3 regions of the Desulfoprunum sp. genome follow, and region 2 is predicted to be linked to each of the others. Evidence: riboswitches for the same ligand, from Rfam matches in the RefSeq annotation. Region 2 holds a riboswitch; each other region holds the start of a gene.

Region 1 (7,809 bases), on a different contig from region 2:
GGGTGAGGCGGCTCGATCCCCGCGAGGCCTACCGCAGCAGCACCGCCAGCCCGCTCGGCGGCGACGGCGCCGGTTCCTCAACGGTCGTCATCCTCCATCGCTTCAACCTCACCGCAGAGTACCAGACCGATCCGGCGGCGGCCATCCGCACCCTCCACGCCAGGACCCTGGAAGACAAACGGCGGGACATCGTCTTCGCCCTCGCCGAGTTGACCTACATCGAGGCCGAGCGCCTGACGCGCAGCGGCGACGCCGCCGAGCGGCACCGGGCCCCGGACTGCTTCCTCCTCGCCGCCGTCTACGCCTATTACGCCATCCTCAAACCCGATCTGCAACCGGCCCCCAGCCTCTTTGACCGCCGCCTTCAGGCCGCCATCGACCTCTACAACCTGTCGCTGTGGCAGGGGCTGAAAACCGGCGAGGAAGGCGGGATCGAACTGAAGCACGGGATCCGGCGGCTGCCGGTGGGCGGCATCGAGATCAAGGTCGACCACCACCGCCTCCCCTGGGACTTCAGCCAGTTCACCCGCTTTGAGGCGGCCGACGGCTATGCCATTCGCGGCCTGAGCGTCCGCAACCGGAGCGACGGCCTCGGCGTGCCGCTGATCGCCGTACGGCGCTCGGCCAGTGAAAACCTCTTCGGCAGTCAGGCGATCCCGACAACCGCCTTCCTGCGCCTGGAAGACGACCTGGCCCGACTCGGCAACGGTGCCATGCGGGCCACGCTGGAACTGCACTCGGCCTACGACAACGACACGGTCGCCGTCGCCGGCCAGGAGGTGCCGCTGGAAAAGGACACCAGCATCACCACCGCCTACAAGCTGGCCGAGGAGGAGATATGGTCGTTCGGGATCGATGCCTTTCTCGGCCGGTTGCAAGACGTCCCGAGCCGGCTGTATCGCTTCCAGCCCTACGAGCCGGACCGCATCCCGGTGATCTTCGTCCACGGCACGATGAGCAGCCCGGTATGGTGGGCGGAGATGATCAACACCCTGAGCGGCGATCCGGTCCTCGGCCGCCGCTACCAGTTCTGGTACTTCTTCTACAACAGCAGCCGCCTGATCACCGTCTCCGCCCTCGACCTGCGTCGGGCGATCGCGGCCAACATCGCCAGATTCGACCCCGGCCGGAACTCGGCGGCGATGCAGCGGATGGTCGTCATTGGCCACAGTCAGGGCGGCCTGCTCGCCAAGCTGACGGCGGTCGATACCGGCGACCGGCTGGTGGCGGCAACGATCGCCGGGAAAATCGAGGATCTGAGAACCAGCAATGAAAACAAGGAGATGATCAGGGATAATATGGTCATCACGCCGCTGCCCGCGGTCAAACGGCTGATCTTCATCTCGACGCCGCACCGGGGCAGCTACCTGAGCCTGAACTTCGCCCGCAACCTCGTGCACCGGGTGATCACCCTGCCGGTCGGCCTGGTCAAAGGACTGGGCCGGATCTACGGTTTTCTCTCCGACAACGTCCGCCATCACTGGCAGGGCAAGATCCCCACCAGCGTCGACACGATGTCACCCACCGATCCGCTGCTGCAGGCCATCGCCGCGACGCCGCTGGCACCCGGGGTCAAGGGGCACTCGATCATCGCCATCGACGATCCCGGGATCCAGCCGCCCGCCGGCGACGACGGGGTGGTGACCTACCGCAGCGCCCATCTCGACGGCATGGAATCGGAATTCATCGTCCGCTCCGGCCACAGCTGCCAGGAGCGGCCGGAGACCATCGAAGAAGTGCGGCGGATCCTGCTCGAACATCTGGAAGAGCGCTGAATTCTATCGCCGACTACTCCTGCAGGAAAAACCGAACCGGCACCCGGATCCTCGCGGTCACCGCTCGACCGCCGCGCCGTTCCGGCGTGAACACCCAGCGGCGCACCGTCTTCATCGCCACCCGGTCAAGCAGGTCATGACTGCTGCTCTCGCTCAGCCGGACATCCCCGACCGAACCGTCTACCAGGACGGTGACATCCAGCACGACCCTCCCCTGCCAGCCGCGGCGGCGGGCCAGATGCGGATATTCCGGCGATGGATTATCCTCGTAACAGGGGCGGGCCGCAACCACAGTCTCTGGACCGGAAACGGTCTCAGCGGCAGAGACCACGGCCGGCCGGCTGCCTGTTTCGGGCTTGGCCCCACCGCCGTCAACCGCCGCGACCGTCGCTGCGATCTGCTGCGGGGGCGACGGCCGGGACCGTTGCCTGACCTTGCGATGCTGATCTGCGGTCAGCACCACGACCGGTTCCTGCCGCGCCACATTTTCTTCTAGTGCTGCCTGCGCCGCCTCCGCTGGCCTTCCCGCGCCCGGTTGTCCCTGCCGATGCGCATCAGCCCCACTGTGCACGTCAGACACCATTTCGACCAGGGACATCATTGCTTCCGCCTCGGGCGTGACATTCTCCCCGCCGTCCATCCGCGCAACCAGCAACAGCCCAAGAACGGCCAGGTGCACGATGACGGCCAGGCCGATCGGAACAACTGCCCTCTGCCTTTGCTGCACGCCCGGCACAACCATCACCGCCTCGGCGACAGCAGGTCCCGGCCCGCCAGTTCCGGGTGAATGAGACCGACAAGCAGCGACAGCCCCTCGATGAAGGTTTCCGGCGTTGGGCTGCAGATCAGGTCGGCATCGATTAGCAGCACCGGGGGGGCATCCCGGCCTGCCGCTGCGAACAGTTCCTTCCACCGCCGCTGCTCCCGCAGAGCGATTCCTTCCTGGCTTCCCATCATCGCCACAATGATCAGGTCCGGTCTGGCCGCCATCACCATTTCCTCGGAATACCGGCCAGACGCTGCCCCGGCCGCGACGTTGCAGCCGCCGGCCAGTTCGATGAAATCATGGGTGAAAGAAGAACCGGTGGCGATGAAAAGCGGCTGGGCACCGATCTGCAGCAGCACCTTCGGTCTGGTACGACCGGCGACGGCGGTGCCGACGGCCTGCAAACGGGCATCAACCAGATCAAGGATGTCTGCCGCCCGCCTCTGGCTGCCCAGCATTTCACCGATGGCCGCAAACTGTTCCCTGATCTCGGCAAACGAACGCGGCTCGCGGAACTGCTCGACCCGGATGCCGAGTCGACGCAGCCCCGCGATCTGCTGAGACTGGGTCAGGCCGGTCGCCAGTACCAGGTCGGGACGGAGACTGAAGATATGTTCGACATCGATTTCCAGCACCGTGCCGATCTTCTCCTTCCGTCGCGCTTCCGGCGGCCAGCGGCAGAACTCGGTGTTGGCGACCAGGCGATCCCCGGCGCCAAGCAGGTAGACGATCTTGGTATGCTTCGGCCCCAGTGCAACGATACGCTGTGGAATCTCCCCGGCCAGGGATGAAGCGGCAGGAAGCAGGAAGAAAAGCAGCAGGACCGAAACCGCCGTTTGCCTCCAGGGACATCGATTCAGTAGCGCCATTGCAACCCCAGATAGAAGGTTTGCCCGGGCATCGGATAACCGTTGACGTAGGCATAGTCCTCGTCGAAAACGTTGGCGACAGTTCCCCGCAGCAGCAGGTCGCCGAACTGCAGCGATATCAGCGGATACCTGAGGCTGATATTGGTGACTGTGAAGCCGTCGAGCTCGACGATCGGGGCCGGATACATGCCCGACTGCCAGTTCTCGATATCCTGCGGCCCGCAGTAGGTGACCGCAACATGAAAGGATGTGCCCGCCGCCGATGCAACCTCGAGACCGGCGGCGATGGTCGTGCCGCTGACATAGAGCAGATCCCCGCCGCTCGATTCATCCCGCAGTTCGGTCAGCCAGGTCAGATCGACGGATGGCCTGACCTCCCAGCTCCAGTCGAACAGCTCGCCGATGTCATACCCAGCGGACAATTCGACACCTTCAATGCTGGCCTCGCCGAGATTCTTCCAACTGGATGAGCCGTCGGCCAGCATGGTCGTGACGATCTTGTCCTCGAAACGTGAAGAAAATCCAGTCAAGGAAGCAGTCAGACCGCCGCGTTCATAGTCTATCCCTGCCTCCCAGGTGCCGCTCTCCTCCGGCTTGAGATCGGGATTGCCGACCGTCCGGTGGCCGAAGGAATGCATGTCGATGGCCAGCTGGTTGGCGGATGGCATGACGAAGGCCCGGGCATACTGGGTCCGCAATTTCAGCGTTTCGGAGACCGGCCAGGCGACGCCGACCTGCGGGGTGAGATGACTGTCGGAGGCCTCGTCGCCCTGTCCGTCATCGACCTCCACGCGGTACCAGTCGTGACGAATGCCGCCGGTGAGGATCAATTGATCCGAAAACAGGGTATACTTGCCAAGGGCGAACAGGGCCGGGTTGACGTAGCCAGTTTCCTGCGGCGACCAGGTGTTCTCCACCTGATAATCCACCCAGTCGAAACCGGCGGTGACATCGGCATCGCCGAGGAAGACGCTGATCTGTGCCTGGCCCCCAAGCTGATCAGTGGTATTGCCGGAGGGTGTGCCGCTATCCCAGCCGTCGGGATCGGATGCCGGCGGATCATACCAGCTATTCTCGTCGCGACCGGCAAAACTGCGAAGCAGCCACTGCACATGGCCTGACCGGCTCCGCCCTTCATAGACGCCATCGACCGAGATGTTGGACTTATCGGTGAAGTCGTCGAAATCATTGGCGGCGAAATATCCCGGACTGCCGGCCTCATCAGCGTCGAAGGCGGTGACGACAAGACCCAACCGATGCCCGTCTTGAACCTCGTAGCCGAGGTTGGTGCTGAGACCGGTCTCACTTTCAAATCCGGTGTTCCGGTAGCGCCGGCCACTGCCGGTTTCGTAATCCCCGGCAATCCGGCGGACTACCGATCCGGAGAAGTCGACTGCACCCCGCTTTGCCGTCCCTTCGACCACGGCCTGGCCGCGCCCGGCGTTGCCGCCGCCGGCCTCGACGGCCAGGGAACTGCCGGTTCCCCGGCGGGTGATGATGTTGACGACGCCGCCCATCCCCCCCGAGCCGTACTGCACCGCGCCGGGGCCGCGGATGATCTCGATCCGCTCGACATTTTCGGTCGGCAGTTTGGCGACGTTGCCGGTTCCGGCCCGCCGGCCGTCGAGCAGGACCAGGACATGCCCCTGCAGGTCGTTGCCATGAGTATCGGTGCGGAAACCGCGGATACCGATAGCGGTCAGGCTACCGGGATATTTCTGGATATGACCGACCCCTTTCTCGACCAGGATATCACCGACCGTACGGCCAGGGGCCTGGGTAATCTCCTCGCGGGAGATGACGGTGATATTGCCCGTGACCTCGCGCTTCTTCTCCTCCACGCGCGACGCGGAAACGACGACCTCCTCCATCACCGCGCCGTCATCCCCTTGGGCCACAGCCTGCATTCCCGGGCACATTGCGGCGGCCAGCACCAACCCAGCCACCATCGGCTTCTTTATGTAACCTTTTTGCTGCATCTGCATCTCCTCCATCGCCATGCGACGGAAGTCGGCAGGAGCCTGTCAGGAAAGAAGGAAAGGAGGGAGGGAGGCCAGGCGTTTGCGCACCACCCGCCGCGGTCCTCTGCTCTGCCTGCCCGGCACCAGCACGTTCCGCCGCGGTCCGGGATCGTCGACAAAAAAAAAATCCCGGACCAAAATTTGATCCGGGAGTCCCTGTTTTCCACAGATAGTCATGAAGCGCCCTGGTCCACGAGGCGGTTTTGTCTTCTTTCAGGCAGGTCTTCTGACTTCTGGTTCACCCTACTTGCCGCGCCTTCCCGACCTTTCGGCCAGTGGCTCTGTGCGGCGTTCGTCCCCAGTTACAGCGGCGGGTCCGTCTCCGGTTCACACGGAGTTCCCTCTTCATCCATTGCTGGAACCTGAAAAATATCTGTCTGAGATGTACCGCACTTTATGTGGCCCGTCAAGGATGTCAGGCAGGAAATGACTTAATCGGGGAAACCCGCCTACATCCCGAGCTCCTGCTCGAGCCTGGAGACCTCTTCGGCCAGCCGCCGCCGTTCCTCCTCCGACAGGTCAGGCCGGGTCAGTTTCCGCCGCAGGGCGAGGAGGATCATTTCCTGGCGGTACTCGGTGCAGGTGTAGACGAAAGGGGGAGCGGTACTGTCGATCATGTCCGGTCGGTCTCCATGGTCGGCCTCAGGCCAGCACCTCGCTGATCCTGGCCGCCAGATCTTTCCTGGTGAAGGGTTTCTGCAGGAAATGGACCCCCTCGTCGAGGACCCCGTGATGGGCGATGACGTCGGCGGTATAGCCGGACATGTAAATTACCCTGAGATCGGGGTGGATGGCAAGGATCTCCTGCGTCAGCTGCCTGCCGTTCATCTGCGGCAGGATCACATCGGTGAGCAGCAGGGCGATCCGGCCATCGTGGTGCCGGGCGATCTCGATCCCCTCCCGGGGGGTCGCCGCCATCAGCACCGTGAAGCCCAACCGCTGCAGCATCGCCGTACAGATCTTCAGGGTAGCGGGATCGTCCTCGACCAGCAGGGCGGTCTCGCCCCCGCCGGTTCCGATGGTTGCCGGCCCGGCCTCCGTCTCCTGGAGCGCCTCGACCCCGACCAGGGGAAGGAAGATGCTGAAGGTTGTCCCGGCGCCCGGGGCGCTGTCGACGTCGATGCAACCATGGTTCTGCTGGACGATGCCGTAGACGGTCGCCAGTCCGAGTCCGGTGCCGCGCTCCCCCTTGGTGGAGAAAAACGGTTCGAAAATCTTGTCGACCACGTCCCCGGCCATGCCGCAGCCGTTGTCACGTACCGTCAGCACCGCGTACTCCCCCGGGGCGATCCCGACCCTGGCCGCGCAATCCGCCGCATCCAGGGAGACCTTGTGCGTCGCGATGTCGATCCGGCCGGTATCGACGATGGCGTCGCGGGCATTGACGCAGAGGTTGGCGAGGATCTGATCGATCTGGGCCGGATCGATCCTGATCAGCAGCCGCTCCCCGGCCGGCACCCAGACAAGCTCGATGTCCTCGCCGATCAACCGCCCCAGCATCTTCAACATTCCCTCGATGACCTCGTTCAGTTCGAGGACCACCGGCAGGACGATCTGTTTGCGGGAGAAGGTCAGCAGTTGCCGGATGATGCCGGTCGAGCGCAGGGCGGCATCGTAAATCACCTTGAGGTCGGCCTGCAGCCGGTGCTCCGGTTCCAGGTCAGACATCGCAATCTCCGCATGGCCGATGATCACCGACAGGATATTGTTGAAATCGTGCGCCACTCCGCCGGCCAGCCGGCCGATCGATTCCATCTTCTGCGCCTGCACCAGCTGTTGCTGCAGGCGGTGCTGCTCGTCATCGGCCTTTTTCCGCCCGGTGATGTCCTGGACCGTGCCCTTGAGGCACAGGACCCGGCCGTCGGCAGCGCGTTCGGCGACCCCCCGGGCGGTGATCCACCGCCGGGTCCCGTCCTGCCGGATGACCTCGGCATCGCAGGCATAGTCTTTGCCCTCGGCCAGACCCGCCTCGACCGCGGCACTCAGCCGGGCCCAGCTCTCGGGGGTGAAGTACCGTCGGACCTCCGGGTACGCGGCCGGCGGCAGGGCCGGATCCCGGCCGTAGATATGATAGACCTCCTCCGACCAGCTGTGGTCGCCGGTCTGCAGATCCCATGACCAGTTGCCGACCTCGGCGAGACGCTGCGCCTCCTTCAGGGCCATCTCGCTCCTGTGGAGGACATCCTGGACCTTGATCCGTTCGTCGATCTGGGCCTGCAGCCGGCGTTTTTCCTGGCGGCCGGCCCAGATTGCGCTGAGCGCCAGGATCAATCCCACGGTGAGGGCCGAGGCGATCACCCCGCCGACAAACACGACCAGCCGGGCCCTGATGAACGGGGTCTTGACCGAGGCCGCCGGGACCATCAGATGGACCCGCC
Region 2 (7,809 bases):
GTACAGCAGCACCGGGCTGTGGGCCGGCAGGACGATCGGGTTTTTCCGCCCCGGTTTGAACAGTTTCTCCCCCTCGTCCTCATGCTCCTTGGCGATGCCGATCCAGTCGAGGTCGGCGGCGATGCCGAGGTCGTCGGCGACCCGCATCGCCATCGCCAGCTGGCCCCGGCCGCCGTCGACGACAAAGAGATCGGGCAGGGTCTGTTCGGCGACCGCCCGACTGAGGCGGCGTTCGAGCACCTCCGCCATCATCGCGTAATCATCAGGGCCCTCCACGGTGCGGATCCGGTAGTGCCGATAGCTCTTTGGCTCCGGGTCGCCGTCGCTGAAGCAGACCAGCGAGCCGACCGCCAGTCGGCCGCTGATATTGGAGATATCCAGGCATTCGATCCGGTTCGGCGGCCGCAGCAGATGCAGTCTCTGCTGCATCGCCTCGGCCAGCGTCTGCCACGATTCCCGCTTCCGCTCCCGTTCGGCGAAGACCTGACGGGCGTTGGTCGCGGCCATGGTCATCAGGCGCAGCCGGTCACCCCGGCTCGGCACCGACATCGACACGGCACGGCCGCCGAGGTCGCTGAAGCGCTCGACCAGCAGGTCGGAATCGTCGGGCAGGAAGGGCAGCAGGATCTCGTGGGGGATCGGTGTCTGCCGGTCGTAGAACTGGTGCAGCACCTGGGCGAGGATGGCCGGGTCGTCGCCGTAGGGATCGGCCAGGAAGAAACTGCGGCTGCCGCCGATCAGCCCGCCGCGGACGAAGAGCACGGTGACGGCGATCGCCGCATCCTGCCTCGCGAAACCGAAGACATCCCGATCCTGGCCGTGTTCGGCCGCAATCACCTGTTTCTCCAGGGTCTGGGCCAGGGCCTGGATCTGGTCGCGGAGCAGGGCCGCCCGCTCGAATTCCATCGCCGCCGCGGCCGCCTCCATCTGCGACGTCAGCGCGGCGATCAACTCCCGGTTGCGGCCTTCCAGCACCATGATGATCCGCCGCACATGTTCATCGTAGGTCCGGCGGTCGGCGAGCCCGGCGCAGGGGGCGAGGCAGCGTCCCATCTGGTGGTTGAGGCAGGGCCGCCGGCGCGGCCGGATCGAACTGCCGGAGCAGCGACGCAGCGGGAACAGGCCGGTGATCAGCTTCAGCGTCGCCCACATCGCCGTCGCCGAGGAATAGGGGCCGAAATAGCGGGCCTTATCCTTCTGGCGGCGTCTGGTCATCATCACCCGCGGCCACTCCTCCTGGGTGGTGACCTTGATCAGGGGATAGTTCTTGTCGTCGCGCAGGATGATGTTGTAGCGGGGACGATGCTTCTTGATCAGCGAGGCCTCGAGGATCAGGGCCTCCTTCTCGGTGGCGGTGATGATGGTATCGACGCTGGCCACCCGGGCCAGCATGACCGTCGTTTTGTTGTGCTCGGCACCGCCATGATGGGCGTAGGACGACAGCCGCTTGAACAGGTCCTTGGCCTTGCCGACGTAGAGGACGGTCGCTTTGCCGTCCAGCATCAGGTAGACACCGGGGGCATGAGACACGGACTGGAGAATATCGGCGGGAAACATCAGGAAAAAATAGCCTACCGGGGGCGGGTGGCGGTAAAGGTCAGCATGTTGCGGCAGGGCCGGCGCTCGGCTTCGGCAGAACAGGCCGGCGAGCGGCTGGGGCCCCGCCGGGCGAAGCCGGACGGCGGACCCGGGGCGATGATCCGTGAAATCCTTGACATGGCCACAGCCTACCGGATGGCAATGGCGTGGTCAATTGAAAAAAAGACGGCACGACTCCCCGGCCGTTTACGATTCCGCCCGGCCGTCCCTGTCGGCCGCCGTCTTCATGAACGAGGTCATCATCTCCATCGGGATGGGGAAGATAATGGTGTTCGAGGTGTTCTTCGTCGAGATGTCGGCCAGGGTCTGGAGATAGCGGAGCTGCAGGGCCTGGGGGTTGCGGGAGATGACCTCGGCCGCCGACAGCAGCTTTTCCGAGGCCTCGAATTCGCCCTCGGCGTTGATGACCTTGGCCCGCCGTTCCCGTTCCGCCTCGGCCTGCCGGGCGATGGCCCGGATCATCGACTCGTTGAGGTCGATATGCTTGATCTCGACGTTGATCACCTTGATGCCCCAGGCGTCGGCCCGCATGTCGATGATCTCCTGGATGTCGTTGTTCAGTTTCTCCCGCTCCGCCAGCATCTCGTCAAGTTCGTGCTGGCCGAGCACGGAGCGCAGGGTCGTCTGGGACAACTGGTTGATGGCGTTCATGAAATCCTCGACCTGGATGATCGCCTTTTCCGGGTCGACCACCCGGAAATAGAGGACGGCGTTGACCCGTACCGTGACATTGTCGCGGGAGATGACATCCTGGGGCGGCACGTCCATCGTCACGACCCGCAGATCGACCTTGAAGGCCCGCTGCACCCCGGGGATGATGATCCGCAGCCCGGGCTGTTTGACAGTCTGGAACCGGCCGAGAAAGAGGACCACCAGTCGCTCGTATTCGGCGACGATCCTGAACGAGACGGCAATCAGGCCGATGATCAGGGCCAGCGGGGCAAGATACTGCAGTAGATTGGGTGAAATCATCTCAGTGTTCCTCCTTGATCTTTTCCACGGTCAGCACCAGTCCCTCCTTGGCCGTGACCGTGACTTTTTCGCCTCTGTGCAGCTTTTCCGCAGCCTTTGCCTGCCAGGATTCGCCCATCAGCCAGATCCTGCCTTCACTGCTGAAATCCTCGCGGACCTCACCGGTCATCCCGATGAGCGCCTCGATCCCGGTCCTGACGGGCCGGCGGCGAAGGCCGGCCATCCGCCCCATCAACCACAGCACGAAGGCGGCGGAGACCAGAGTGGTGCCGGCGATCAGGGTCAGGGAGATCCGCAGGCTGTCTTCGTCCAGCAGGATGAGGGAGCCGATGGCAAAGGCGACGATGCCGCCGATGCCGAGCGAGCCGAAACTGGGGATGAACGCCTCGGCGGCGACCAGCGCGATGCCGAGCAGGATCAGGGCCAGGCCGCTGTAGTTGATCGGCAGCACCTGAAAGCCGTACAGGGCCAGCAGCAGGGCGATGGCACCGACCACGCCGGGGAAGAACACCCCCGGGTTGGCCAGTTCATAGATGAGGCCGTACATCCCCAGCAGCAGCAGGAGGTAGGTGACGTTGGGGTCGCTGATCACCGCCAGTAGCCTGTTCTGCCAGGTCGGCAGGATGTGGACCGTTGCCCGGCCGGCGGTTTTCACCTGCACGGTGCCGGAATCCATGACCACCTTCCTGCCGTCGGCCTGCCGGAGCAGGTCGTCCACGTCGGCGGCGACGATATCGATGACCTTGAGCGCCAGGGCCTCGCTGGCGGTCAGGCTCACCGCCTCGCGCACCGCCTTTTCGGCCCAGTCGCCGTTGCGGCCGTGGCGCTCGGCCAGGGACCGGATATAGGCGGCGGCGTCATTGACCATCTTGCGCTCCAGGGCGCTGCCGCTCGGCTCCTTCTTCTCTTCCTGTGATTTTTCTTCCGATTTTTGCGGGGATTCCGGCGAGGTCGGGAGGCCGCCGATCTGGATCGGGGTGGCCGCCCCGAGGTTGCTGGTCGGTGCCATGGCGGCGATATGGCTGGCATAGAGCATGTAGGTGCCGGCGCTGGCCGCCCGGGCCCCGGCCGGGGCGACGTAGGTCAGGACCGGGACGGGGGATCGGAGCATGGCCTGGATGATGTCCCGCATCGCATGATCCAGGCCCCCCGGGGTATCGATCTGCAGCACGACCGCCGGGGCCTGCTCCCTGGCCGCGGTCTTCAGGCCCTTCCGGATGTAGTCGCTGACGGCGGGACCGATGACCCCCTTGATTTCAAGGACTACGACAGGCGGCGGGGTTTGACCGGCGGCGGACCCTGGCTGGAGCGGGGCGCCCGGCGCCAGCAACGCGAGAAGAGCGCACAACAGGGTGAGCCGTCCGAGCCTGAGATGTCTGGGAGCAGCGGCGTCCGCCATGATCAACCTCCGCCGATCAACGGATTTTTTCCCTCCCGTCCTCGAGTCATTGTTCGCCGGGAGGGTATGTATACAGAACATAAGCATGACCTCCGGTAAAGTATATCAACGCCGGATCATTCCGCGGCATCGTGTGGCCTTTGGTCCGGCGGCAATTGGTGTTTACCGTTTTTTTGCGGTAGACTGATTCGAACGGCTGGCAAAACTGCTCACGACAGGAGGACCAACAGATGCGACCGGAATATTACTGGCATGGCGGGTGGTGGGGATTGCCGATGATGATGCCTGTCATCATGGTGATCGTCGTATTGATCGTACTCTATCTCATATTCGGACGGGCAGGCTCCAGACCGCCCTGGGGGGGAGATGCCGACAAGCGTTATCCGCATGGTCGAGAGGTGGAATCGGCGATCGATATACTCAAGAAACGCTACGCCGGAGGCGAAATCAGCAAAGAAGAGTATGAACAGATAAAGAAAGACCTCGAGAGTTGAAAATCCAACGGGACGGAGCCGGGTCATGGATGAATCTCGCCCCGGGGGTTCTGCTCCTGCTTTACAGAACCGGCTCTTTTGAGTAGAGTCATCGCTTACTGATCTCTTCTGGTGTCGCCTGCCCTCCTTCCGGGAAGGCAGCGGTGAAAAGGGAATACGGTGCGAATCCGTAACGTTGGGCCAGCGCTGTGAGCGGGGACGAGGGCCGCAAGGTGCCACTGGGGATACCTCCCGAATTCGGGAAATGCCCGGGAAGGCGCGGTCTGAGGATGAGCCGCGAGTCAGAAGACCTGCCAGAAAGATAACGACTTTTCCGTCCGTAAAAAGTCCGTGCCGCATCGAGGTGATGCCGCACGGACTTTTTTTTGCCCGCCGGACCGCAGCAATTTTCAGAAGGAGACAGTATGCAGACCCAGATCGAATTGGCACGGCAGGGGGTGGTCACCGAAGCGATGCAGCAGGTGGCGGCAGCCGAGAATTTTCCACCCGAGGTCATCCGGCAGACGGTGGCCGACGGTCACATCGTCATCCCCTCCAACCCCAACCGCCGGCAGAAGGCGGTGGGCATCGGCCGCGGCCTGCGCACCAAGGTCAACGCCTCGATCGGCACCTCGTCCGACATCAGCGATATCGGCCTGGAACTGGCCAAGGCCAAGGCGGCGGAAGAGGAGGGGGCGGACACGCTGATGGAGTTGTCCACCGGCGGCGATCTCGACCGGGTCCGGCGCGAGGTCCTCGCCGGCTGCAGCCTGCCGGTCGGCACCGTGCCGCTCTACCAGGCCTTTGCCGAGACGGCGCGGCGCCAGCGCAACCCAAACCTGCTCGATGCCGAATACCTGTTCGAGATCATCGAGCGCCAGTTGAGCGACGGCATCTCGTTCATGGCCATCCACTGCGGCATCAACCGCTTCTCGATCGAGCGGCTGCGCAAGCAGGGCTTCCGCTACGGCGGCCTGGTCTCCAAGGGCGGGACCTTCATGGTGTCGTGGATGGAGTACAACAACCGCGAGAACCCGCTCTACGAGCAGTTCGACCGGGTCTGCGCCTTGATGAAGAAGTATGACGCGGTGCTGTCGCTCGGCAACGGCATCCGCGCCGGGGCGATCCACGACAGCCACGACCGGGCCCAGATGGCCGAGATGATCATCAACTGCGAACTGGCCGAGCTTGGCCGCGACATGGGCTGCCAGATGATGGTCGAGGGGCCGGGCCATGTGCCGCTCGACGAGATCGAGGGCAACATCATGCTCGAAAAGCGGATGAGCGGCGGCGCCCCCTACTATGTCCTCGGCCCGCTGCCGGCCGATTCCGGCGCCGGCTACGACCACATCACCGCGGCGATCGGGGCGGCCAACTCGGCCCGGCACGGCGCCGATCTGATCTGCTACATCACACCGGCCGAGCACCTGGCCCTGCCCAACGTCGACGATGTCCGGGAGGGGGTGCGGGCGACCCGGCTCGCCGCCCGGATCGGCGATATCGCCAAGTACCCGGACCGGCGCGACCACGAGAAGCGGGTGGCCCTGGCCCGCCGCGACAGCGATTGGAAGGAACATTTCAGCCTGTTGATGTTCCCCGAGAAGGCCCTGCAGATCCGGCGCAGCCGGATGCCGGAAAACGAGGTCACCTGTACGATGTGCGGTGATTTCTGCGCGATGGAGCGGGGCCACGCCCTGTTCAAGGACGATATCGCCGGCGACAAGGTGCGGCCCAAGGCTGCCGCCTGTCCGGCTACGGCAGCAGTGCAGCCCTGAACAGGGTCCGGGTGTAGGGCTGGCTCGGCGAGGTGAAGACCTGCCGGGCCGGTCCGGCCTCGACGATCCGGCCGTGCTGCATCACCACCACGTGGTCGGCCAGGGCCCGCACCACCCGCAGGTCATGGGAGATGAAGAGGTAGGTCATCTTGTACTTGCGCTGGAGATCGCGGAGCAGGGTGATGATCTGGGCCTGGATGGTCATGTCGAGGGCCGAGGTCGGTTCGTCGAGGATCAGCAGCTGCGGCCGGAGGACGATGGCCCGGGCGATGGCGATGCGCTGGCGCTGCCCGCCGGAGAACTCGTGGGGGTAGCGGTGGGCCATCTCCGGTTCCAGTTCGACGTCGGCCAGGGCCGAGGCGACCAACTGGAATCGTTCTTCCCGGGTGCCGCCGAGGCGGTGGACCTTCAACCCCTCCTCGATGATTTCCTGCACGGTCAGGCGGGGCGAGAGCGATGAATAGGGGTCCTGGAAGACGACCTGGATGTCGCGGCGCAGCGGCCGCATCCTCCCGGTCGACAGCGGCTGCAGGTCGACGCCGGCGAAGCGGATGACACCACGGCTGGCCACCAGCTTGAGCACCGCCATCGCCAGCGTGGTCTTGCCGGAGCCGGACTCGCCGACGATGCCGCAGGTCGTCCCCTGCCGCACCTCGAGACTGACGTCGTCAACCGCCTGGATGACCTTGGTCCGGCGCCGCAGCAATCCCTGCCAGCCGGCCGGCAGCCGGAACTGGCAGTTCAGCCCCTCGAGCTGGAGCAAAACCGGCCCTTCCTCCTTGGTTTCCGGGATCGGCTGGGGGATGGAGGACATCAGGTGGCGGGTGTAGCTGTCACCCGGCTGGTTGAAGACCCGTTCGGTCGGGCCGTCTTCGACGATCCGGCCGTCCTTCATGATGGAGATGGTGTCGGCGATCCGGCGCACCATCGCCAGGTCATGGGTGATGAGCAGCAGCCCCATGCCGAATTCCTGCTGGATGTCGCCGATCAGGTCGAGGATCTGGGACTGGATGGTGACGTCGAGGGCGGTGGTCGGTTCGTCGGCGATCAGCAGGGCCGGCCGGCAGGCCAGGGCCATGGCGATCATCACCCGCTGCCGCTGACCACCGGACAGCTGATGGGGATAGACCCGCATCCGGGCCTCGGGATCGTCGATGCCGGTGCGCTGCAGCAGCCGCACCGCCTCCTGTTCGGCCTCCTTCCTATTCATCCGCCGATGCAGCAGCAGCGGTTCGAGGAGCTGGCTGCCGACGGTGTAGACCGGGTTGAGCGAGGTCATCGGTTCCTGGAAGATCATCGCGATGCGATTGCCGCGCACGGCCCTGATCTCGTCGCGGCCGAGGGTGAGCAGGTCGCGGTCCTCGAACAGGACGCGGCCCCTGGTTTCGGTCCGGCAGCTGTCCTCCAGCAGGCGGAGGATCGACAGGGCGGTGACCGACTTGCCGGAGCCCGATTCGCCGACCAGGGCGCAGGTCATCCCGCGGTCAAGGGAAAGCGAGACGTCGCTCAGGATCCGGCGGCGGCTGATTCCCTCTTCCGTCTCGATATCGATCCAGGTCGAGAGATTGTCGATCTGCAGCAGCATCGGGGC
Region 3 (7,809 bases), 560 kb from region 2:
ATCAGGGTGGCGACGGTCAGCAGCAGCTTTCTGACCTTGATGCTCTCGACCCCGAGGGAGTCGGCGGTCTTCTCCCCCAGCGCCATGATGTTGAGATCACGGGCAAAATAAAAAATAACGAGGAGGCAGGGCAGGGTGATGGTCAGCACCAGCAGCACCTCCTGCCAGGTCTTGCCGACCAGGCTGCCCATCAGCCAGAAGATGATGATGCTGACCTCCTCGTCGGCCATGTACTTGATGAAGCCGATGCCGGCGGAGAGGATGGCGGCGACGATGACCCCGGCCAGGATCAGGGTATTCGAGGAAAACCGGGAATCGGCCGACGCCAGGCTGAAGACGACGACCAGCGTGGCCAGCGCCCCGGCGAAGGCGAAGAAGGGCACGGTCCAACTCAGCGGCAGGGCGATGCCGAACAGCGACAGGATGATGGCCAGGGAGGCGCCGAAGGCGGCACCGGAGGAGACCCCGAGGGTGTAGGGGTCGGCCAGCGGGTTGAGGAGCAGGGCCTGGAAGACGCCGCCGGCCACGGCCAGGCCGCCGCCGACCAGGGTGGCGGCGATGATCCGCGGCAGGCGGATGTCGGTGACGATCACCGGGAACCGGCTGTCGATGTCCGCCGCCGGAGGAGTGCCGGTCAGGTGGGCCCAGCCGATCTCGAGCACCTGGCCGACCGGGATATGAAGGTATCCGAGGCCGGTGGCGACGGTGACGAGACCGGCGAGCAGCAGCAGGAGCAGGGACAGGATGGTGAGTTGCCGGGTCATGTCAGTGCAGCACGATACCGTTGTCGCTGGCGGTCTGCTGCAGATGGTGGAGGTAGACGTCGGCGAAGGCATCGTTCTCGCCCAGTCCCCGTGGGACGGTCATGACCTCGTACCCCTTGGCGGCGAGGATCGATTTCCATGATTCCGGCTCATCCCCGGCCATGTCGTTGAGGGTATGGTCGCCGGCGACGGTCATGAACGGTTTGAGCAGCACCTTCCCGACCCCGGCCTGTTCGAGCAGCGGCAGGGTGTCGTCGAGCGAGGGGTAGCCCTCGACCAGTGCGATGTAGATCTTGACCCGCGGATAGAGGCGGTTCATGATCGCGGCGAATTCGAGATAGGCGCTGCCGGAAGGCATGTAGGTGTTGCCATGGGCCATGTAGAGGAGGGTTGAACCGTGTTTTTCGGCGAGGGCGGCGTCGCCGGCGAGCGCCTGTGCGATCAGTGTAAGATCGTCGGCATAGGGATGTTGTTCTCCCGCCGTTCCCATGGCCGGACGGCTGAGCACCAACTGCTCGAAGGGGTTGAATCTGGCCTTGATCGTCCTGATCCCGCCCAGGGCGTCGATAGAGGCGGCGAGATCGAGATACTCCTCGCCGGCGCTGATATGGCCGGGCTGGACGATGATCGTCCGGTAGCCGGCATCCTGCAGGTTGGCGATGGTGGCCAGCGGTCCCTGGACAGTAAAGATATCCGCAGGTACCCCCGGATGCTCCTTGATGAAGGCGGTATCGCCGCGCCGCTTCTGCCACACCCTCCGGACAATGTTGGAGGTGAAGGCGATCTTCACCGGCGTCTGCGGGTATTGGCGCTGGAGCCGGTCACGGATGTTGAGGATCCCGGGCAGGGCCTTGGGAACGGTGGTGCCGAAAGCGGCAAGAACGACGGCCTGGCCGCCGGTTTCGGGGATATCGCCGGCCTGGGCCGGCTGGCAGAGGAGGAACAGCAGGAAGAGGGCGCCGACGGAGTGGATGAAACTGTGCATAATCAACCTCATCGCTGACGGTCCGGAAAAAACAAAATCCCGGACCAATTGATGCATTGATCCGGGATTCCCTGGTTATCCGTATCATTGCCATGCCATCTGTCCACGAGGCATGACCCTACAATTCAGGCAGGTCTTCTGACTTCCGGATCTCTCCTTCCCCGAGCCTTCCCATCATGAGCTGACAGTGGCGATCGTTCAGGGGCAGTCCCCGGTCACAGCGGCGGGCCCGTCTTCGAATTACACGAAGTTCCCTCTTTCACCTGCATCTGCCGACTGAAGCTGCAGGTACCCGAATCGTTTTCTCCCTATTCGATACCTTCCCCTCCTGCTGTTGTCAAGCAGGAAACGTTCCACAAACCGGCGACGGCCGCCGATCTCGTCCCGTCGAGCGTCCATCTCCCCGATGCGGTGGATGAAGATGACTGACGACCTGAATCATTGACCATCAGCCGTTTTCCACTCAGAAGGCGTAGATGGAGTAGGCCGCCGCCACCAGGATCAGACTGAACACCCGGAAGGCCTGGCTGCAGACGATCAGTTCGGTGGCGACCTTGGGCTTGAAGATCCCGGCGTAATAGGGAAACTGGTGCCGCACTGCCCTGAGCGGCGACGACAGGATGTTGCCGACCAGCAGGGCCAGGATGATCTCGCGGTATTCCATTTTTCCTTCCTGCAGCAGGGCCCCGGCGGCGGCGACACCGGCAGTCAGTTCGGAGGCCATCTGCAGGGTGATGATGCCCATGGCGTGGGGTGTCAGTCCGGGGATGAAGGAGAGATAGGCGGCGGTGGCCTGCTCGAGCTCGGTGAAAAAGCCGATGCGGTTCATGACGTAGACGATGATGTAGATCGGCACCGTCACCAGGAGGATCTTGCGGATGCGCTTTTTGAATCGCAGCCAGCTCTTGCGCATCGCCTCCCGCCAGTCGACGGCAGCCCTGCCGCCAGCGGGCGGCAGCCCGTCATGGCTGACCGGCTTCGGCAGCAGGAACCGGCTGACGATGACGATCGAGAACGTCCTGAGCAGGGCGGCCGCCAGGGTCAGGCCGACGTAGATCAGGGCGGCGCCCTTGATCAGCGGCACGGTGATGAAGAACATGGTCGGCAGGTGGACGAAGTAGGTGGGAAGGCTGTTGAAGAGATTGGCCAGCACCAGTTCCGCCTTGCGGATCTTTTCCTGATCGTAGGCCTCGGCCAGCAGGGTGTTGGCGGAGACGCCGGAGAAAACGGCCATTGAGAACGAGGCGCCGGTGATGTCGGAGAGATGGCCGAATCTGATCAGCGGCCGGGCGAGGAAGGCGATCCGGCGGGTCCAGTTCAGCGATTCGATGAAGTTGGCGATCATCAAGCCGATCGAGATCGAGGCGATCAGCCGGAGCAACGGCCACAGCAGCCGGTCCCAGAGAGTCAGAAGGGTGTCAGCGGAGACGGTCATATTGGGGGCCGGGCGTTGGTCGGGGTGCAGGGTGGATGAGTATCACAGGCTGCCGGTGAGAAAGCAGTATGCATAGAGGCTGTTGGGGTCGGCGAATAGCGGGAGTCGGCCGATGGTCGCACTGAACCGGCGATGGAGACCGCTGACCACCTCGGGGAGGAAGGGGGACAGGTTGGCCCAGGCCTGTTGTTCGGCGGCCAGCTTCTCCAGTATCCATTCGCCGAGGGACGGCGATCTGCGGATGGAGTACGGCTCGAAATCATCGGTGATGTCGGCCAGTCCGGCGGCGGCGGCGATCGCCTCGTCGAGACCGCCAAGTTCGTCGACAAGACCGATTTTTTGGGCCGTCCGGCCGTCGAAGACCCGGCCTTCGGCGACGCTCTCCAGCCGGGCTCTGTCGATCTTTCGGCCCTGTTCGACGATGGCGAGAAATTGCCGGTAGCCGTGATCGACCGACAACTGGATCGTCTGTTTCAACTGCGGGCTGAGCGGCCGGGCGAGATTGAGGCCGGAGGCCAGCGGGGTGGTGCCGATGCCGTCGCTGTGGACGCCGAGGTCGGCCAGGGTGTTCTCAAAGGTCGGAATGGCACCGAAGATGCCGATCGAACCGGTGAGGGTGGTCGGGGCCGCCCATATCTGATCGGCATCGGCGGCGATCCAGTACCCGCCCGAGGCGGCCATCGTGCCCATCGAGACGACCAGGGGCTTGCCGCTTTTCTTTAATTCGAGCAATTCCTGGCGGATGATCTCCGAGGCGAAGGCCGATCCGCCACCGGAGTTGATCCGGAGCACTACCGCCTTGACCGTTGCGTCCTCCCTGGCCACCTTGATCAGATCGGCCAGCGTATCGCTGCCGATGACCCCGGACGGCTGCTTGCCGGGCAGGATGTTGCCCTGGGCGATCAGGATTCCCACCTTGTTGACTGCCGTGCTGCCGCCTTGGGCCGCCGGGCCGATCAGGCCGAGATAGTCGGCGGATGCGATCGAGGTGTAATCGCGTTCGGAACTGGTGCCGGCGATCGAGGCGAGGTGGGACTGGACCTGCGGCCGCGTCCAGACCCGGTCGACCAGCCCGGTTTTCAGCGCCAGCTGCGCCGTATCGCCACCGGTGGCGGCAAGAAGGGTGTCGATTGAGTTGGTGTAGTTGTCGATGCTGGTCCGCGGAATCTTCCGTTGTTCCGTGACATCAGCGACGTAGCTGTCCCACAGCGATGAGAGCCAGACGGCGTTCTGCCGGCGGGCCTCGGGGGACATCGAGTCGCGGGTGATCGGTTCGATGGCCGACTTGTAGGTCCCGACCCGGAAGACATGGTAATTGATCTTCAGTTTGTCGAGGGCCTCGCGGAAATAGAGGGGATAGGCGCCGAAACCGTGGAGGTCGACGCCACCCATCGGGTTGACGGCGACCAGGTCGGCAAAGGCGGCAAGGTAGTACTGTTTCTGGGTGTAGAGGTCCTCGGCGGCGATGACCTGCCGGCCGGTGGCCCGAAAGCGCTTCAGGGCCGCACCGATGACCTGGAGCTGATCGATGCCGGCGTCGCCCAGATCCTTCTGGTCAAGCAGGATTGCCGCGATCCGGTGGTCTTCCGTCGCCCGGTCGATGATGTGGAGGATATCCTGGAGCAGGATTTCCTCGTCTTTCGCCGGTTCTCCCCGCATTTCCTGAAACAGCTTGCTGATGGACGAAATAGGCTGTTTTTCCTCGACGATATCCCCGGTCAGGGAGAGCACGAGGATGCTGTTGTCCTCGAGTCGGCGGTCGCCGCCGGTGAATATGGCAATGCAGGCGATAAGGAGAATCAGGAGGAAGAGAAGGTTGAACGTGGTATTGCGGACAAACGTCAGCAGACGTCCAGTGAAACGGAAGATGCCGAGAATGGAATGGATGAGGTCTCTCATGGTTGTGATCGCAAGCGGGTACAGGGTGAATGGAGTGGTTTGCCGTCAGACAGTAAGTCATCTGCCGGCGGATGCAAGACCGACGGTTGCCGATCCCGTTCCGGTCGCCGAAACGGGCGGTTGCCGGAGAAAGGGAAGCGGCAGCTGGCGTGGAGGTCTTTTGTCCTTTGGCGTCAGCTTTGACAGGGAGATGCCGAGAAGCCGGATCTTCCGCCTGCCGGCCTCGGTGCCATGGAGCAGGCGCGGGATATGATCGAAGATATCGTGCCGGTCATAAATCGGGGCGGGCAGGGTCAGCGAACGGGTAACGGTTACAAAATCATGGTAGCGGACCTTCAGGGTGATGGTCGCCCCGCCTTGCCGGTGTCGGGCCAGGGCGGTTTCAAGGCCTGCTGCCAGGGTGTGCAGGATGGCGAATATTTCCGTCAGATCGGCGGTGTCGCGATCGAGGGTGACCTCGCTGCCGATCGACTTGCGGAGCCGTGACGGCACAACCGGGCGAAAATCGCGGCAACGGACGATATCGTAGAAAAACGCCCCCGCCTTGCCGAAATGTCGGATCAGCTCCTCCCGGCTCAGCAGTCGCAGATCATGACCGCTATGGATGCCGAGCTGCCGCATCCGGCTCTCGGTGACCTGGCCGACCCCGTAGAACGTGCCGATCGGCAGGGCGTCAAGAAAGTCCTGGGCCTGATCCGGCAGAACGACCGTCAGCCCCCGCGGTTTCTCGTACCCGCTTGCCACTTTGGCGAGAAATTTGTTGCAGGAAACACCGGCCGAGGCGGTGAGGCCGGTCTCATGATAGATCCGGCGGCAGATCTCCCGGGCGATCAGGGTCGCCGATCCCTGGTGCCGTCGGCACGGCGAGACGTCGAGAAAGGCCTCGTCGAGGGAGAGCGGCTCCACCAGGTCGGTATACTCTCTGAAGATCGCTATCACCTGGCGGGAGATTTCCTTGTAGCGGGACATCCGCGGCCTGAGAAAAACCACCTCGGGACACAGCTGCACCGCCCTGGCGCTCGGCATCGCCGAGTGGATGCCATGGCGGCGGGCCTCATAGGAACAGGCGGCGACCACCCCGCGGCTGTCGGGAGAACCGCCGACGATGACCGGCTCGCCGCGCAGCTCGGGATTGTCGAGCTGTTCCACCGAGGCGTAGAAGGCATCCATGTCGATGTGGATAATCTTGCGATAGCGGGTTGCTGTCTGGTCGATCATTGTTCGATTCGGAGGTGCTGGTGCGTTATGACCTGAATGTTTGCCTCCAGTATACGACACCCCGCATTTTTTCTCATCACTTCAATATGGTGCGGTGAGACTCGATTATCTGGTATATATCGTTGAAGACGGACCGACGACGGTCTTTGGGTGGGATGGAGAAGGAGAAGGGATGAAAGTACATCAGGTTATCTGTGCCAGTGGTCTGTTTCAGGGGCTGCCTGAGCATCAAATCAGTGAAATTGTCGACATCGCCATCGAACGGACGTACGGCAAGGGCGAGTCGATCTTCTTCGAGGGCGATCCCGGCCACGGCTTCTATATGGTCGGGGAGGGCAAGGTCAAGATCTTCAAGATGTCGCTCGGCGGGAAGGAACAGATCCTTCACATCTTCGGCGAGGGCGAACCGTTCGGCGAGGTGCCGGTCTTTCACGGCCAGCCGTTCCCGGCATCGGCGGAGACCCTGGCGGCCACCAAACTGCTGTATTTTCCCCGCGACAAGTTTGTCGCCCTGGTCTCCAGGAACCCATCCATCGCCCTGAACATGCTGGCGGTCCTGTCGATGCGGTTGCGGCGGTTCACGATGCAGATCGAAAACCTGTCGCTCAAGGAGGTGCCGGCCCGCCTCGCCGGCTATATCCTCTACCTGCTCGAGGAACAGGGCCGGGAAGACAGCGTTGAACTGGAGATTTCGAAAGGTCAGTTGGCCAGTCTGCTCGGCACCATCCCCGAGACCCTGTCGCGGATCTTCGCCAGAATGACCGAGGAGGGGTTGATCGAGGTGGTGGGGCGGCGGATCAATATCCTCGATCGCCGGGGGCTCGAATCAAAATAGCGGCGGGGCTAGGCCGCCGAATCGGGGACCTGGTTGTTGAGGACGATATTCCGCAGGTGCAGGTAGCTGTCGAGCTCGAGTTCGGTGAAACGAACGGCGACGCCGGTATGATCCTGCCTGACCGTCCTGCCCTTGATCTGCAGCGACAGGATGCTGGAGGTCCCGGAGATGGTGATGGTGACCCGGCAGGGGACGTTGATCGGCACCGGTTCGCTGGTCCGGATGAAGATCCCGTCGAGGCTGATATCCCGCGACAGGGTGTTGCCGGCGAGGCTGCGGTCATTGAACTGCAGCTTGGCCGAGGTCTCCAGTTTGACCCGGGTCTTGGTGCGCTGTTCCGGTCGTTCCATGATATGATCGCTCTCTACGGCTGTCGGGCGAGTTCGATGGTGGTCGCTTTGAACAGATACCGATCCCGGTCGACGGCCACTTCCGGCGGGATCGCCGTGCGTTTGAAAAGGTCGTAGCCTTCCTTCAGGTTGCGCCAGTAGCGTTGCCATCTGCCGTCCTGGTGGTCCTGGTGGCGGCGCATGTTCTCCGCCGTCATCCGAAAGGGGAAGATATGAACCGCAAAGGATTCCTGGCCGTTGGCCAGAGCGGCGTCGGCGATGGTGTAGATCTCCTCCATCCGGTAGTCGGTCATCGCGAAACAGCCAACGGATGAGCAGCGGCC

Evidence for each region. A riboswitch is a leader RNA that binds a small molecule or an ion and turns the genes downstream of it on or off. The one in region 2 is predicted to bind cobalamin.
Region 1: it holds a riboswitch for cobalamin, as region 2 does, so the genes downstream of both, ACWGKN_RS01995 (TonB-dependent receptor plug domain-containing protein) here and thiC (phosphomethylpyrimidine synthase ThiC) in region 2, are expected to answer to the same signal.
Region 3: it holds a riboswitch for cobalamin, as region 2 does, so the genes downstream of both, ACWGKN_RS05660 (sirohydrochlorin cobaltochelatase) here and thiC (phosphomethylpyrimidine synthase ThiC) in region 2, are expected to answer to the same signal.

What each region holds. Positions count from the first base shown of each region.
Region 1 is NZ_JBSHXH010000002.1:54,485-62,293, reverse strand. It holds gene ACWGKN_RS02010 (esterase/lipase family protein) at 1-1,775, shown strand, start outside; gene ACWGKN_RS02005 (energy transducer TonB) at 1,789-2,502, opposite strand; gene ACWGKN_RS02000 (ABC transporter substrate-binding protein) at 2,517-3,410, opposite strand; gene ACWGKN_RS01995 (TonB-dependent receptor plug domain-containing protein) at 3,398-5,389, opposite strand; cobalamin riboswitch at 5,631-5,812, opposite strand; gene ACWGKN_RS01990 (hypothetical protein) at 5,881-6,048, opposite strand; gene ACWGKN_RS01985 (ATP-binding protein) at 6,074-7,809, opposite strand, start outside.
Region 2 is NZ_JBSHXH010000004.1:912,327-920,135, reverse strand. It holds gene uvrC (excinuclease ABC subunit UvrC) at 1-1,557, opposite strand, end outside; gene ACWGKN_RS08195 (hypothetical protein) at 1,572-1,718, opposite strand; gene ACWGKN_RS08190 (slipin family protein) at 1,786-2,571, opposite strand; gene ACWGKN_RS08185 (NfeD family protein) at 2,573-3,970, opposite strand; gene ACWGKN_RS08180 (SHOCT domain-containing protein) at 4,201-4,464, shown strand; cobalamin riboswitch at 4,557-4,777, shown strand; gene thiC (phosphomethylpyrimidine synthase ThiC) at 4,869-6,218, shown strand; gene ACWGKN_RS08170 (ABC transporter ATP-binding protein) at 6,196-7,803, opposite strand.
Region 3 is NZ_JBSHXH010000004.1:355,096-362,904, forward strand. It holds gene ACWGKN_RS05655 (FecCD family ABC transporter permease) at 1-764, opposite strand, end outside; gene ACWGKN_RS05660 (sirohydrochlorin cobaltochelatase) at 766-1,749, opposite strand; cobalamin riboswitch at 1,861-2,060, opposite strand; gene ACWGKN_RS05665 (membrane protein) at 2,213-3,184, opposite strand; gene sppA (signal peptide peptidase SppA) at 3,227-5,083, opposite strand; gene dinB (DNA polymerase IV) at 5,141-6,301, opposite strand; gene ACWGKN_RS05680 (Crp/Fnr family transcriptional regulator) at 6,474-7,136, shown strand; gene ACWGKN_RS05685 (PilZ domain-containing protein) at 7,145-7,486, opposite strand; gene ACWGKN_RS05690 (L,D-transpeptidase family protein) at 7,501-7,809, opposite strand, start outside.